Regions from separate parts of the Kitasatospora sp. NPDC058162 genome, predicted to be linked through region 1. Evidence: riboswitches for the same ligand, from Rfam matches in the RefSeq annotation. Region 1 holds a riboswitch; the other holds the start of a gene.
What was found. A riboswitch is a leader RNA that binds a small molecule or an ion and turns the genes downstream of it on or off. The one in region 1 is predicted to bind ZMP and ZTP.
Positions count from the first base shown of each region.

Region 2: another riboswitch for ZMP and ZTP. It lies ahead of ACFVXG_RS24765 (bifunctional 5,10-methylenetetrahydrofolate dehydrogenase/5,10-methenyltetrahydrofolate cyclohydrolase); the one in region 1 lies ahead of ACFVXG_RS06040 (glycine hydroxymethyltransferase).

Region 1 covers NZ_JBHVUS010000002.1:573,027-579,222, forward strand. The annotation lists gene ACFVXG_RS06025 (ABC transporter permease) at 1-176, opposite strand, end outside; gene ACFVXG_RS06030 (ABC transporter substrate-binding protein) at 297-2,051, opposite strand; gene ACFVXG_RS06035 (ABC transporter permease) at 2,187-3,158, opposite strand; ZMP/ZTP riboswitch at 3,464-3,558, shown strand; gene ACFVXG_RS06040 (glycine hydroxymethyltransferase) at 3,579-5,066, shown strand; gene ACFVXG_RS06045 (aldehyde dehydrogenase family protein) at 5,158-6,196, opposite strand, start outside.
Region 2 covers NZ_JBHVUS010000014.1:105,292-111,487, reverse strand. The annotation lists gene ACFVXG_RS24770 (LysR family transcriptional regulator) at 1-771, shown strand, start outside; gene ACFVXG_RS24765 (bifunctional 5,10-methylenetetrahydrofolate dehydrogenase/5,10-methenyltetrahydrofolate cyclohydrolase) at 841-1,668, opposite strand; ZMP/ZTP riboswitch at 1,731-1,815, opposite strand; gene ACFVXG_RS24760 (DinB family protein) at 1,881-2,441, shown strand; gene ACFVXG_RS24755 (hypothetical protein) at 2,443-2,934, shown strand; gene ACFVXG_RS24750 (alpha/beta hydrolase) at 2,889-4,376, opposite strand; gene ACFVXG_RS24745 (hypothetical protein) at 4,432-5,082, opposite strand; gene ACFVXG_RS24740 (cupin domain-containing protein) at 5,182-5,694, shown strand; gene ACFVXG_RS24735 (RNA polymerase sigma factor) at 5,947-6,196, opposite strand, start outside.

The sequences.
Region 1 (6,196 bases):
TGGTCCAGGCCCATGCTCTGGCGCACCGCCGCGATCTGCCCGCTGTCGCAGCGCGGGCCGCAGGCGGCCCGGGCCGGGTCGGCGGGCGCGGCGTAGAAGAGGGCGAAGGCGGCGGCGGAGACCGCGACCAGGACGCCGAGCGCCTGGAGGGTCCGCCGCAGGGCGAAGGAGAGCATGGCCGATCCGGGGTCGACGGGACGGGGACGGGGACGGGGCGGGGGCGGAACGGGGACGGGGACGGAGCGGGGGCGGGAGCCGGGGGCCTCGGAGTGTCAGGGTCAGAGGCCCCCGAGCCGTCACGACTTCAGGTACAGCCAGGTCAGCCCGACCGCCCCGTAGATCGGGTGGATGAACGCCCCGCCGACGTTGCTGCCGCGCAGCTGGTTGACGGTCGGGTAGGTGAGCGGCAGCACCGGCAGGTCCTTCATCACGGTCTGCTCCAGCGCGTACAGCTCCTTGGCCTTGGCACGCGGCTCGCCGATCTGGTTGATCCGGTCGATCTCCTTGTCGACCGCCGGGTTGCGGTAGCGCGCCGCGTTGATGTCGCCGCCCGCCCGGCCGTCGAAGGAGAACGGGATCAGCGTGGACGGGGTCGGCCAGTCGACGGAGCTGGTCTCCTCGAACAGGTCGTACGGCGAGTCGGCCCGGTGCACCTCGTCCAGGAAGGCCTTGGGGTCGATCGGCTTGGGCACCACGGTGATGCCCGCCTTGCCGAAGCCGTCCACCAGCACCTGGGCGACGCGCTGCCCGTCCGGGGTGTTCTTGTACCCGTAGGTCAGGCTCGCCGGCGCCTGCTCGGCCTTGGCGAGCGCGGCCTTGGCGGCCTCCGGGTCGCCCTCGGGCTTGGCCGGGTTCAGGTCGTACTTCTGCCAGTCGATCAGCGCGGGCGAGCTGAGCGTGGTGGCGAGCTCGCCGGTCCGGGAGCCGCCCTGGACCTGCCGGGCCTGCTGGCGCGGGTAGGCGAGGTTCAGCGCGCGGCGCACCTCGACGTCCGGCACCCGCTCGTTGTTGATCACCAGCTGGCTGACGAAGGCGCCCCGGCGGCCGGAGACGACCAGGTCCTTGGCCTTGGGGTCGGTGTCGGCGGCCTGGTACAGCTCGGGGGAGAGCTCGTCGGAGGCGGTGGTGGCGTTGGCGCCGCCGTCCCGCCCGGAGAGGATCTCCTGGTTGCCGTTGAGCGCCTCCTTGCCGTACGTGAAGACGAACTTGTCCGGGTACTGGTTGCGGATCGGGTCGGTCTCTGCCTTCCAGGCCGGGTTGCGCTCCAGCACCATGCGGGTGTTCTGGACGTGCTCGGCGATCCGGTACGGGCCGCTGGCGAACGGCAGCCGGTCGTAGTCGGTGCCGGTGTCCTTGTCCCGGCGCACCGGCGAGGAGGAGGACTGCGCGGCCATGTACGGCACGTCGGCCTGCGGCTGCGGGAAGTGGAGGACGAGGGTGCGCTCGTCCGGGGTCTCGATCGCGGCGAGGTCGCCGTCCTGCGGGCCGGCGTACTTGGCGCGGGCCGCCTCGTAACTGGGCTCGCCGGTGAGCCACTGCGGCCAGTACGGCGGGCCGACCTCGTAGCCCTTGCCGAAGGTGCGCTCGATGCCGTACTTGACGTCCTGGGCGGTGATCGGCTTGCCGTCCTCCCAGGCCACGCCCTCCTTGAGCCGGTACGTCCAGGTGCGCCCGCCGTCGGTCGAGGTGCCGGTGTCGGTGGCCAGGTCGCCGACCAACTTGGCCTTCCCGTCGACAATCTGGTACTGCGTCAGCTGGCGGCCCCAGAGCAGCGAGGCGTTGTAGGAGGCGCCCGCGTAGACCTTCTGCGGGTCCAGGTGTCGGAACTCGACGCTGTTGTACACGTTCACCGTGCCGCCCGGGCGGGCGCCGGGGACGGCCGGGGCGGGGCCGGCGCTGTCCTTCTCGGTGCCGAGCGCGGCGGTCAGCGGCGAGGTCTCCTTGGCCGGGGCCGGGCCGGCGGCGGAGCCGGTGCTGCCCGCGCCGGCCGAGCAGGAGGTCGCCAGCAGGGCGGTGGCGATGACGGCGAGCGACGGTTTGGTCCAGCGCATGGCGAATCTCTCCTTGCCCCGGCGCGTTCGGGCCGGGGCGGGCTCGGAAGGTTGATCGGGTCGATCGGACGGAAGTGGACGGAAGTGGACGGAGTCCGATGGAATCCGATGGAATCGGACGGAACGGAAGCAGGCTCAGCGGCCGCGGCGCGGGTCCAGCGCGTCCCGGACGGCGTCGCCGAGCAGGTTGAAGGCGAGCACGAACACCAGCAGGGCCACGCCGGGGAAGACCAGGTAGGTGGGGTCGGCCTGGAAGACCTCCGAGCCGCGCGCGATCATCCGCCCCCAGTCGGGGACGGGCTCGGTGATGCCGACGCCGAGGAAGGACAGCGCGGCCTCGGAGGCGACGAAGGTCGGCACGGCCATGGTGGCGTGCACGATCAGCTGGGAGCGGACGTTCGGCAGCAGTTCGTGGACGACGATGTGGAACCGGCCCGCTCCCTGCGCCCGGGCGGACTGCACGAAATCCCTTTCCCGGAGCGATCGGACGGTGGCCCGGAGGGAAAGCGCGAGCGGAATCCAGCCGAACGCGGAGAAGACCAGGATCAGCACCAGGAACTGCATCCACTCCGGTTCCGCGGCGCCCGGATCGACCAGTCGGGACTGGATCACCGGGCTGAGCGCGAGCAGCAGGAGCAGCGTCGGAAAGGCCAGCAGCACATTGGCGAGGAAGCCGAACAGCCGGTCCGCGATCCCGCCGAGGTATCCGACCGCGACCCCGGCCAGCACGCCGAGCGTGGTGGTCACGGCGGCCGCGGCGAAGGCGATCAGCAGTGAGGTGCGGATGCCGTACAGCAGCTGGGTCAGCACGTCCCGGCCGAGGCCGGGCTCCAGGCCGAACCAGAACTCGCCGGAGATCCCGCCGTTCGGCAGCATCGGCAGGCCGCCGTCGCTGAGCAGGCCCGGAGTGTTCTGGCCGTAGTGCTCGACCGGGTTCTTCCCGTACAGGGCGGCGACCAGCGGCGCGGCCAGGGCGAGCAGCAGGAACAGCAGGACGACGGCGGAGGCGGCGGCGCCGACCCGGTCGCGCAGCACCCGGCGCAGCAGGCCCGGTGCGGCGGGCCCGGGGGCCGGGCCGGTAACTGCGACTGTGTCGACCGCTGCCATGAGAGGCGTACTCCCCGAATTCTCCGCCGCCCCGTGGGTGAGGGTGCGTTGGTGGGCATTTACCGATCGGCGCCAGGGGGTTTCCCGGGAGCCGTTCTGGCGACATCAGATCGGATGCGTCCGACGTTCCGCAAATCACCGGAAGGCGCTCCGCGGGAATTCCTTCCGGACTGTTTCGGGAATTGTGGCGGCTTCATTTCCCCGCAACACGGCCGTTGCAGGAGAACGGACATAACCCGCCGAACCGGACCGGCCGTTCCGCATTCTGAGACCTCCGCCACAGTCCCCGGGGTGTTGGTACGATCCCGGTGGACCGCGACTGGCGCGTAGGGATGGAATCGACCATCGGGAAGCGGTCCCGTGAATCCTCACGTCGTTGCCGAGCGCCTGGGCCGCCCGCATCCCCACCAGGAGACCGCCATGGCCCAGACCCCCGCACTCGACCAGAGTCCCGCGCAGCAGCCGCACACCACCGCGAGCCCGGCGGCCGACACCGCCTTCCGCAGCGCCCTCGACGTCGTGGCCGGCGTGGAACCGCGGATCGCCGCCGCCATCGGCCGGGAGCTGGAGGACCAGCGCGCCTCGCTCAAGCTGATCGCCAGCGAGAACTACGCTTCCCCGGCCGTCCTGCTCGCCATGGGCAACTGGCTCAGCGACAAGTACGCCGAGGGCACCGTCGGCCGCCGCTTCTACGCCGGCTGCCGCAACGTCGACACCGTCGAGGCGATCGCCGCCGAGCACGCCCGCGAGCTGTTCGGCGCCGAACACGCCTACGTCCAGCCGCACTCGGGCATCGACGCCAACCTCACCGCCTTCTGGGCCGTCCTCTCCCAGCGGGTAGAGAGCCCGGCCCTGGAGCGCGCCGCCGTGCGCAACGTCAACGACCTCACCGAGGAGGACTGGGCCCGGCTGCGCCAGGAGCTCGGCAACCAGCGGATGCTCGGCATGTCCCTGGACACCGGCGGCCACCTCACCCACGGCTTCCGGCCCAACATCTCGGGCAAGATGTTCGAGCAGCGCAGCTACGGCACCGACCCGGTCACCGGCCTGATCGACTACGACGCGCTGCGCGAGACCGCCCGCGAGTTCCGCCCGCTGATCCTGGTGGCCGGCTACTCCGCCTACCCGCGACTGGTGAACTTCCGCAAGATGCGGGAGATCGCGGACGAGGTCGGCGCGACCCTCATGGTCGACATGGCGCACTTCGCCGGCCTGGTCGCGGGCAAGGTGCTGACCGGCGACCACGACCCGGTGCCGCACGCCCACATCGTCACCACGACCACCCACAAGTCCCTGCGCGGCCCGCGCGGCGGCATGGTGCTCAGCACCGCCGAGCTCGCCGAACACGTCGACCGTGGCTGCCCGTTGGTGCTCGGCGGCCCGCTCTCGCACGTGATGGCCGCCAAGGCCGTCGCCCTCGCCGAGGCCCGTCGCCCCGAGTTCCGGGCCTACGCCCGCGCGGTGGTCGACAACGCCCAGGCGCTCGCCGAGGGCCTGCTGCGCCGCGGCGGCAAGCTGGTCACCGGCGGCACCGACAACCACCTGGTGCTCGCCGACGTCTCCGGCTACGGCCTGACGGGCCGTCAGGCCGAGGCAGCGCTGCTCGACTCGGGCATCGTCACCAACCGCAACTCCGTCCCGCAGGACCCGAACGGCGCCTGGTACACCTCGGGTGTGCGACTGGGTACCCCGGCGCTCACCACCCGCGGCCTGGGCGCCGTCGAGATGGACGAGATCGCCGCCCTGATCGACACCGTCCTGCGCGCCACCACCCCCGCCACCACCGCCAACGGTGCCCCGTCCAAGGCGAACTACGCCCTCGACGAGGCCCTCCGCGACGGCATCGCCAAGCGCGCCGCCGACCTCCTGGCGCCGTTCCCGCTCTACCCGGGCGTCGACCTGGTCTGACCGGACCGGAAGCGCCGGCCGTGACTCCGGGCCGCCGAACGGAAGTTCGGCGGCCCGGAGCCCAACCCCACTACTCCGGATCCCAACCCCACTAGTACTGAAGCGACTTGTACTGCAGGAACTCCTCCAGCCCGTGCCGCCCCAGTTCGCGGCCGAGCCCGGAGTCCTTGTAACCGCCGAACGGGGCCAGCGGGTTGAAGCGGCCGCCGTTGAGGTCGACCTGGCCGGTGTCGAGCCGGCGGGCGAAGGCGGCGGCGGTGTCGGTGTTCGCCGCCCAGACGCCGCCCGACAGCCCGTAGGCCGTGCCGTTGGCGATCTCGACCGCGTGGTCCTCGTCGCGGTAGGGGAGGATCGCCAGGACGGGCCCGAAGACCTCCTCCTGGGCCACCGTCATCTCCGGGGTGACGTCGGCGAGGACGGTCGGGCGGACGTAGTAGCCGGTGGGGAGTCCGGCCAGCGGTTCCGGGCCGCCGGCCACCAGCCGGGCGCCCTGGGCGAGCGCGCCCTCCAGGTAGCCCCGGACCCGCGCCAGCTGCTTGGCGTTGACCAGCGGGCCGATCCGGGTCTGTGGGTCGGTCGGGTCGCCCGGGACGTACTTCTCGGCGGCCTTGGCGGCGAGCGCGACCGCCTCCTCGTACTGGTCCCGGTGCACCAGCAGGCGCGTCCAGGCGCTGCACGTCTGGCCGGAGTTGGCGAAGACGTTGGCGACGTTGACGTTCACCGCCCGGGCCAGGTCGGCGCCCGGCAGCACCACGTTGGCGGACTTGCCGCCCAGCTCCAGGGCGACCCGCTTGAGCCCGCGCCCTGCTGTCTCGGCGACCTGCCGGCCGACCGCGGTGGAGCCGGTGAAGGACACCACGTCCACCTCCGGGTGGGCGGCGAGCGCCGCGCCCGCGACCGCCCCGGTGCCGGTCACCAGGTTGAACACCCCGGCGGGGAAGCCGGCTTCGTCCACCAGCCGGGCGAACAGCCGGGCCACCAGCGGGGTGTCCTCGGCCGGCTTGAGGACCACCGGGCAGCCGGCCGCCAGCGCCGGGACGACCTTGGCCACGATCTGGTGCAGCGGGTAGTTCCACGGCGTGATCGCCGCGACTACCCCGGCCGGCTCGGCGAGCACCACCGAGTTGCCG
Region 2 (6,196 bases), on a different contig from region 1:
CTGTTCGACCGCCTGGCCCGCGGCGTCCGGCTGACCGAACACGGCCGGGCCCTGCTCCCGCACGCCGAAGCCCTGCTGGAACGCCTCGACACCACCCGCCGCGACCTCGTCGCGCTCACCGAACTGGACACCGGACGCCTGCGGGTGGGCGCCTTCGACAGCGCCAACGCCGAACTCGTCCCCAGCGCCCTCGCCGCCTTCCGCGCCGCCCACCCGCAGGTCGAGACCACCCTCACCGAAGGCCTCACCGTCCAACTGCTCGACCGCCTCGCCGACGCCACCATCGACCTCGCCGTGGTCGCCTCCTACGCCGACGACCCCCAGGACGCCTACGACACCGACCAGTTCGACCTGCGACCGCTGCTCGCCGACCCCGTCCTGGTCGCCCTCCCGCGCGGCCACCGGCTCGCCCACCGACGCCGCCTGCGCCTGGCCGAACTCGCCGACGAACCCTGGATCGCCGCCCGCCGCGACCCCGGATCCACCCTGCTCGCCGCCTGCCTGCGCAGCGGCTTCCAGCCCCGCATCGAGTGGGCCGTCGGCGCCTGGGCCGCCAAACTCGGCCTGGTCGCCGCCGGGTTGGGCCCCACCCTCATCCCGTCGCTGGCCGCCCGCGCCGCCCGCCCCGACATCGTCCTGGTCCCCCTCCACCCCCAGGACACCCCCGTCCGGCACGTCGCCACCGCCACCCGCAGGGGGCAGCGGGTGCCGCCCGCGGTGGCCGGCTTCCTCGGCTTCCTGCGGGCGGCGGCGCGCGCTCACCGGAGCTGACGCTCACCGGGGCTGACGCTCAAGCGGCGGCCGGGAGTCACCGGAGCTGACGCTCACCGGAGTCGGCGTTCACCGGAGTTGACGCTCCGCCGCCTCCACCGTCTGGGCCAGCAGCACCGCGATCGTCATCGGCCCCACCCCACCGGGCACCGGGGTGATCAGGGACGCCCGGAGCCGGGCCGTCTCGAAGTCCACATCGCCCACCGGGCCCGGGTGGTAGCCCGCGTCGACCACCACCGCGCCCGGCTTGACGTCCGCCCCCGCGATGAACCGCGGCCGCCCCACCGCCGCGACCAGCACGTCCGCCTCCCGCACCAGCGAGCGCAGGTCCGCGGTGCGCGAGTGGCAGTACGTCACGGTGGCGTCCCGCCCCAGCAGCAGCAGGCCCGCCGGCCGGCCCAGGATGGCGCTGCGCCCCACCACGACCGCGTGCTTGCCCGCGAGGTCGACGCCGTACTCGTCCAGCAGCCGCACGATCCCGCCCGGGGTGCAGGAGACGAAGCCCGGCAGGCCGAAGCCCATCGCCGCGAAGGAGTGGGTGGTCACCCCGTCGACGTCCTTCTCCGGGGCGATCGCCTCGAACGCGGCGCGCTCGTCGAGGTGCGGGCCCACCGGGTGCTGGACCAGGATGCCGTGCACCCCCGGATCCGCGGACAACCCGCCGACCACGTCCACCAGTTCGGCGGTGCTCACCGAGGCGGGCAGGGCCACGTGCCGCGACGCGATGCCCGCCCGGGCGCAGGCGGCGCGCTTCATGCGGACGTACGTCACCGAGGCCGGCTCCTCGCCGACCAGGACGGTCGCCAGACAGGGCGCCGTCCCGGTGCGCCGGTGCAGCTCGGCGGCCGCGGCCGCACTGGTCCCGGTGATCCGGCGGGCCGGGCCGGTGCCGTCCATCAGACGGGCCTGCCGGCGATCGGTCACGGGGGTGTCGGTCACGGGGGTGCTCCTGAGCTCGTACGAGTCGCCCAGGCGCACGGCATCGACGGATGTCAGGCCGCTCCCCGGTGGTACTCCACCCCAGCGCCAGTCACGGCCCGCTGCCAGGGTAGCCGAGCGCGGTGGGAACTCGGTTGAAGGGCAGGGCGGTTGCGGGCGATCATGCGGGGATGAGCGAGCGACCCGAGCGATGGACCCAGGCCACCGTCTACCCCGACATGTGGGCCGACCCGGCCGACGACCCGCGCAACAGCGAAGGCCCCGCCCCGGACGGCGAAGCCGCCACCCTCGAGGACTGCCTGACCAACTACCGCCACACCCTGCGGATGAAGTGCGAGGGCCTGGACGCCGAGCAGCTCGCCCGGCGCTCGGTGCCGCCCTCGACGATGTCCCTGCTCGGCCTGGTGCGCCACCTGGCCGAGGTGGAGCGCGACTGGCACAACTGGATCCGCGCGGACGAGCCGCTGCCCAAGCTGTACGGCCCGCGCGACGCCGACTTCGACGGCGCGCTCGCCGACCCGGCCCTGGTCGAGGCCGCCTGGCGCGACCTGGAGCGCGAACAGGCCGCCCTGGACGCCGAGTTGGCTGCCCACCTGGACCTGGGGGAGCGCCTCGGCAAGCAGCGGCTCTCGGTCCGGGAACTCCAGGTGCACCGCATCGAGGAGTACGCCCGCCACTGCGGCCACGCCGACCTGCTGCGCGAGTGCGTGGACGGCCGCGTGGGCCAGTGACGTGAGGGCTGCTGGCGCCGATTCCGCCGAGGTCCGGGCCGCGCTGCGGCGGCTGTGCGCGGTGCCGCTGCCGCCGGACGCGGCCGAGCTGCCGGACGAACTGTTCGACGCCGTGGACGACTTCATCGCCGCCCACGGCGCCGACGACATCGCCGAACCCGTTGCCCGGGCCGTGCACGCCGGATGGGCCACGGCCGGGCAGGGCGCCGTCTTCCTGAACGTCGCCGCGTGGTCCGGCACCGACAACGGCACGTCCATGAAGCTCACCCTGGACGACTGGGTGCGGCACTCGGACGACCCCGTCCGGCTGCACCTGGCCCTGCACCACGAGGCGTACCCGCTGCCCACGGCCGCCGAGATGCGGGTGGCGCTCACCGCGATCGCCGAGCGCCACCCGCGCTTCCGTGACGTGTGCCGGCGCCACCTGGAGGAGCGCCGGCCGGACGGTCAGCAGGTGGCGTCGGCCGGGGGCAGTACGCCGGTGGACAGGTAGGCGTCGACGGCCCGCTGGGCGCAGGGGCTGTAGCCGTTGAGGAGGACGGTGTGGATCCGGCCCGGGACGGTGAGCAGCCGGGAGCCGGACAGCCGGGCGTGCAGGGCCAGCGCACCCGGGTACGGGGCGTGGGTGTCGCCGGTGGAGTGGATCTGCAGGGCGGGCACCGCGTTGCGCACCTGGACCAGCGGCTCCTCCGGGGAGCTGCGCCAACTCGCGCACGGGATGGGCCCGTTGAACACCGGGCCGAAGACCGGCCGGGTGGCGCGGGAGCGTTCGACGGCGGCGGCGTACCACCCCGGCGAGCGCGGCATGGCCACGTCGTCGCACAGGTAGCCGATCGCGGCGGCGAGGTCGGCGCCGGCCGCCGGGTCGGGCGCCAGGACGGCGGTCAGCAGCGCGTGCAGGGCCGGGCCCGCCTGTACCGGCTTGCCGTCGGCGGCGTCCAGCAACTGGCGCAGCACGCCCGCGTAGTCGGCGCTGTCGCGGTCGTCGCCCTGGCAGAGGGTGAGCAGGAACGGCAGCACGGCGCCGTCGAGCCGGAAGCCGTCGACCGCGATCGGCGCCGCCTCGGCGCGGCGCACCAGGCCCTGCACGGTGGCGCGCACCGCCGCCGCCGTCGCGCCCAGCCGGTAGGTGTCGTCGCGCGGCGCGGCCCAGGCCGCGAAGTCGTCCAGCGCCCGCTCGTTGGCGGCCGCCATGTCCTGGAACGCCCCGACCCCGTAGCGGGCCGGGTCCAGCGCGCTGTCCAGCACCAGGCGGTCCACCCGGCCCGGGTACAGCTGCGCGTACACCGCGCCCAGCAGCGCGCCGTAGGACTGGCCGAAGAAGGAGGTGCGCTGCTCGCCCAGGGCCGCGCGCAGCACGTCCAGGTCGCGGGCGGTGTTGAGGGTGGTCAGGTGGGGCAGCAGGTCCGGGTACTTGCCCCAGCACGCGTCGGCGTCCGCCTTGGCCAGGCGCCAGCTCTCCCGGAAGCCGGCCGGGCCGCTGCCGCTCGAGCGCAGCCAACTGCCGTGGTTCAGGCCGCAGTCGAGGCCGCCGCTGGCGCCCACCCCGCGCGGGTCCATGCCGATCAGGTCGTAGGCCCCCGCCGCGGCGGGGGCCAGCTGGGCGCGCAGCGCGACCGGCAGGGCCAGGCCGCGGTTGCCGGGGCCGCCCGGGTTGGACAGCAGGATGCCGTGCCGCGCGGCGGGGTCGGCGGCGCGGATCCGGGAGACGGCGATGGGGAGGGTGCGGCCGTCGGGCGCGCGGTAGTCGAGCGGGACGGTGAGCGTGCTGCACTCCGCGCCGGCGGCGGCCAACTCCGCGTCCTGGCAAGGGCCCCAGGCGAGGCTTTGGTGGTGGAAGCGCTCCAGCGGGTCGGCCGTGGGAGTGGCAGCGGAGGAAGGGGCGGCGGCTGCGGACAGGGCCAGGGCGGCGGCGAGTACCAGGGCGGGCTTCATGACGCCCACCCTAAAGTCCCTCCTCCGCACGGGCGTTGGCGGCCTCAGGAGAGCCTCAGGAGAGCCCGGTGCGGTGGCGCTCGAACTCCTCCGGGGTGCGCACCCCTTCGTCCAGGACCGCCCGGTAGACCTCCCAACTGCGCACGCCCCGACCGTACTCCGGGCTCCCGGCGTAGGCGTCCTTGATCCGCAGGATCGCCAGGCGGGTCTGCTCGGTCAGCCGCGGGGGCAGGTCGCGCAGGTGGGCGAGGTCGGGCTGGCGGTCAGGGTCGTCGACGAACCACAGGTCGACGTTCCAGGTCCGGCCGACTTGGGAAAGGCCCGCGGGTGAGCGGTAGTTCAGCCCCAGGTAGAGGCCGTCCGGGTAGTCGTACGGTTCCTGGTTCCAGACCCCGGTGTCGTTGCGGAAGCGCACCTGCCACACCCGTTCGTGCAGCGCCAGGCGCGCCCCCGCGGCGGCCACCCGCTCGTGGGCGGAGGCGTCCAGGCGCGGGCACACCACGGTGACGTCCAGGTCCCGGCGCACCATCAGCCCCAGGGCCGAACTGCCCACCCGTACCGGGGTGCCGAGCGCGCCGAGCAGGGCGTCCAGGCCCAGATCGGCGTGGACCTCGTCGGCCTCGGCCTGCAAGGCGCGCTGTCGGTCCAGGAGTTCGTCGTCGGTCGGCGCGGCGGTCGGTGCGCCGTTCGGTGCGGCGGTCGTCATCGGGCCAGTCTGCCACGGGCCCCGCGAGCGGAATTGACCCATGGAAACGGTGCTGGATTGCCCCAGGATCATGGGTCTTTCCGCTCCTAGTCTGGTCACATGACGACGACGAAGAACACCGCCCCCGCCCCCGCCGCCCCCGTCCTGGCCCGCCACGCGGAGGCCGAGACCTGCGCCGACCCGAGCGCCACCATGACCCTGCTCGCCGAGACGGCCCCCGGCGAGGGCGGCTTCACCGTCTACCGCTCCGCCTTCGCCCGGGGCGCGGTCGGGGCCCCGGCGCACTTCCACACCCGGGCGTGGGAGCTGTTCTTCGTCATCAGCGGCTCGCTGCGGGTCCTGGTGGGGGAGGAGGTCACCGTCCTGAACGGGGGCGACTTCCTGGCCGTGCCCCCACACACCGCGCACGCCTTCGCCGCCGCCCCGGGCGCCGAGGCCGACGTGCTGTTCATGTTCGCCCCCGGCATGGACCGCTTCGACTACCTGCGCCTGCTCGGGACCGTCATGCGCGGCGAGACCGACCCGGGCGCGATCGCCGCCTCCGCCGAGCGCTTCGACAACCACTACGTGGACAGCCCCGCCTGGCGCGCCGCCCTGGCGGGCCAGGCCTGACCGTTCGACCCGGCCGCTCGACGGGCCGGGGCGGGCCGGGTGTGGAACGGTGGAAGGCCAGGGGATCAGGGTCCCGGCTGCGAGAGGAGTCGCCATGTCGTCGAAGCGCCGTCGCAAGAAGAAGGCCCGGGCCAGGCGCGGGGCCAACCACGGCCGCCGGCCCCAGTGCTGAGCAGGTGAGCCGCTGAGCAGGTGAGCGGTCGAGCTGTACGGCCCCGCGTCCGCACGTCGGACGCGGGGCCATACATTCGGTCACCCTGCGGAGTCGAGCGCCGCAGCCTTGCGCAGCAGCACCGCCCGCTCGCGGGCGTTGCGGCACAGCCGGGCGGCGAGCTCCAGCTCGGCCCGGGCCTCGGCGGTGCGGCCCAGGCGGGTCAGCAGCTCGCCGCGCACCCCCGGCAGCAGGTGCGAGCCGGCGAGGCGCCCGGAGACGGCCAGGTCGTCGACCAGGGCGAGCGCCGGCCCCGGCCCCTCGGCCATCGCGACGGCCACCGCCCGGTTG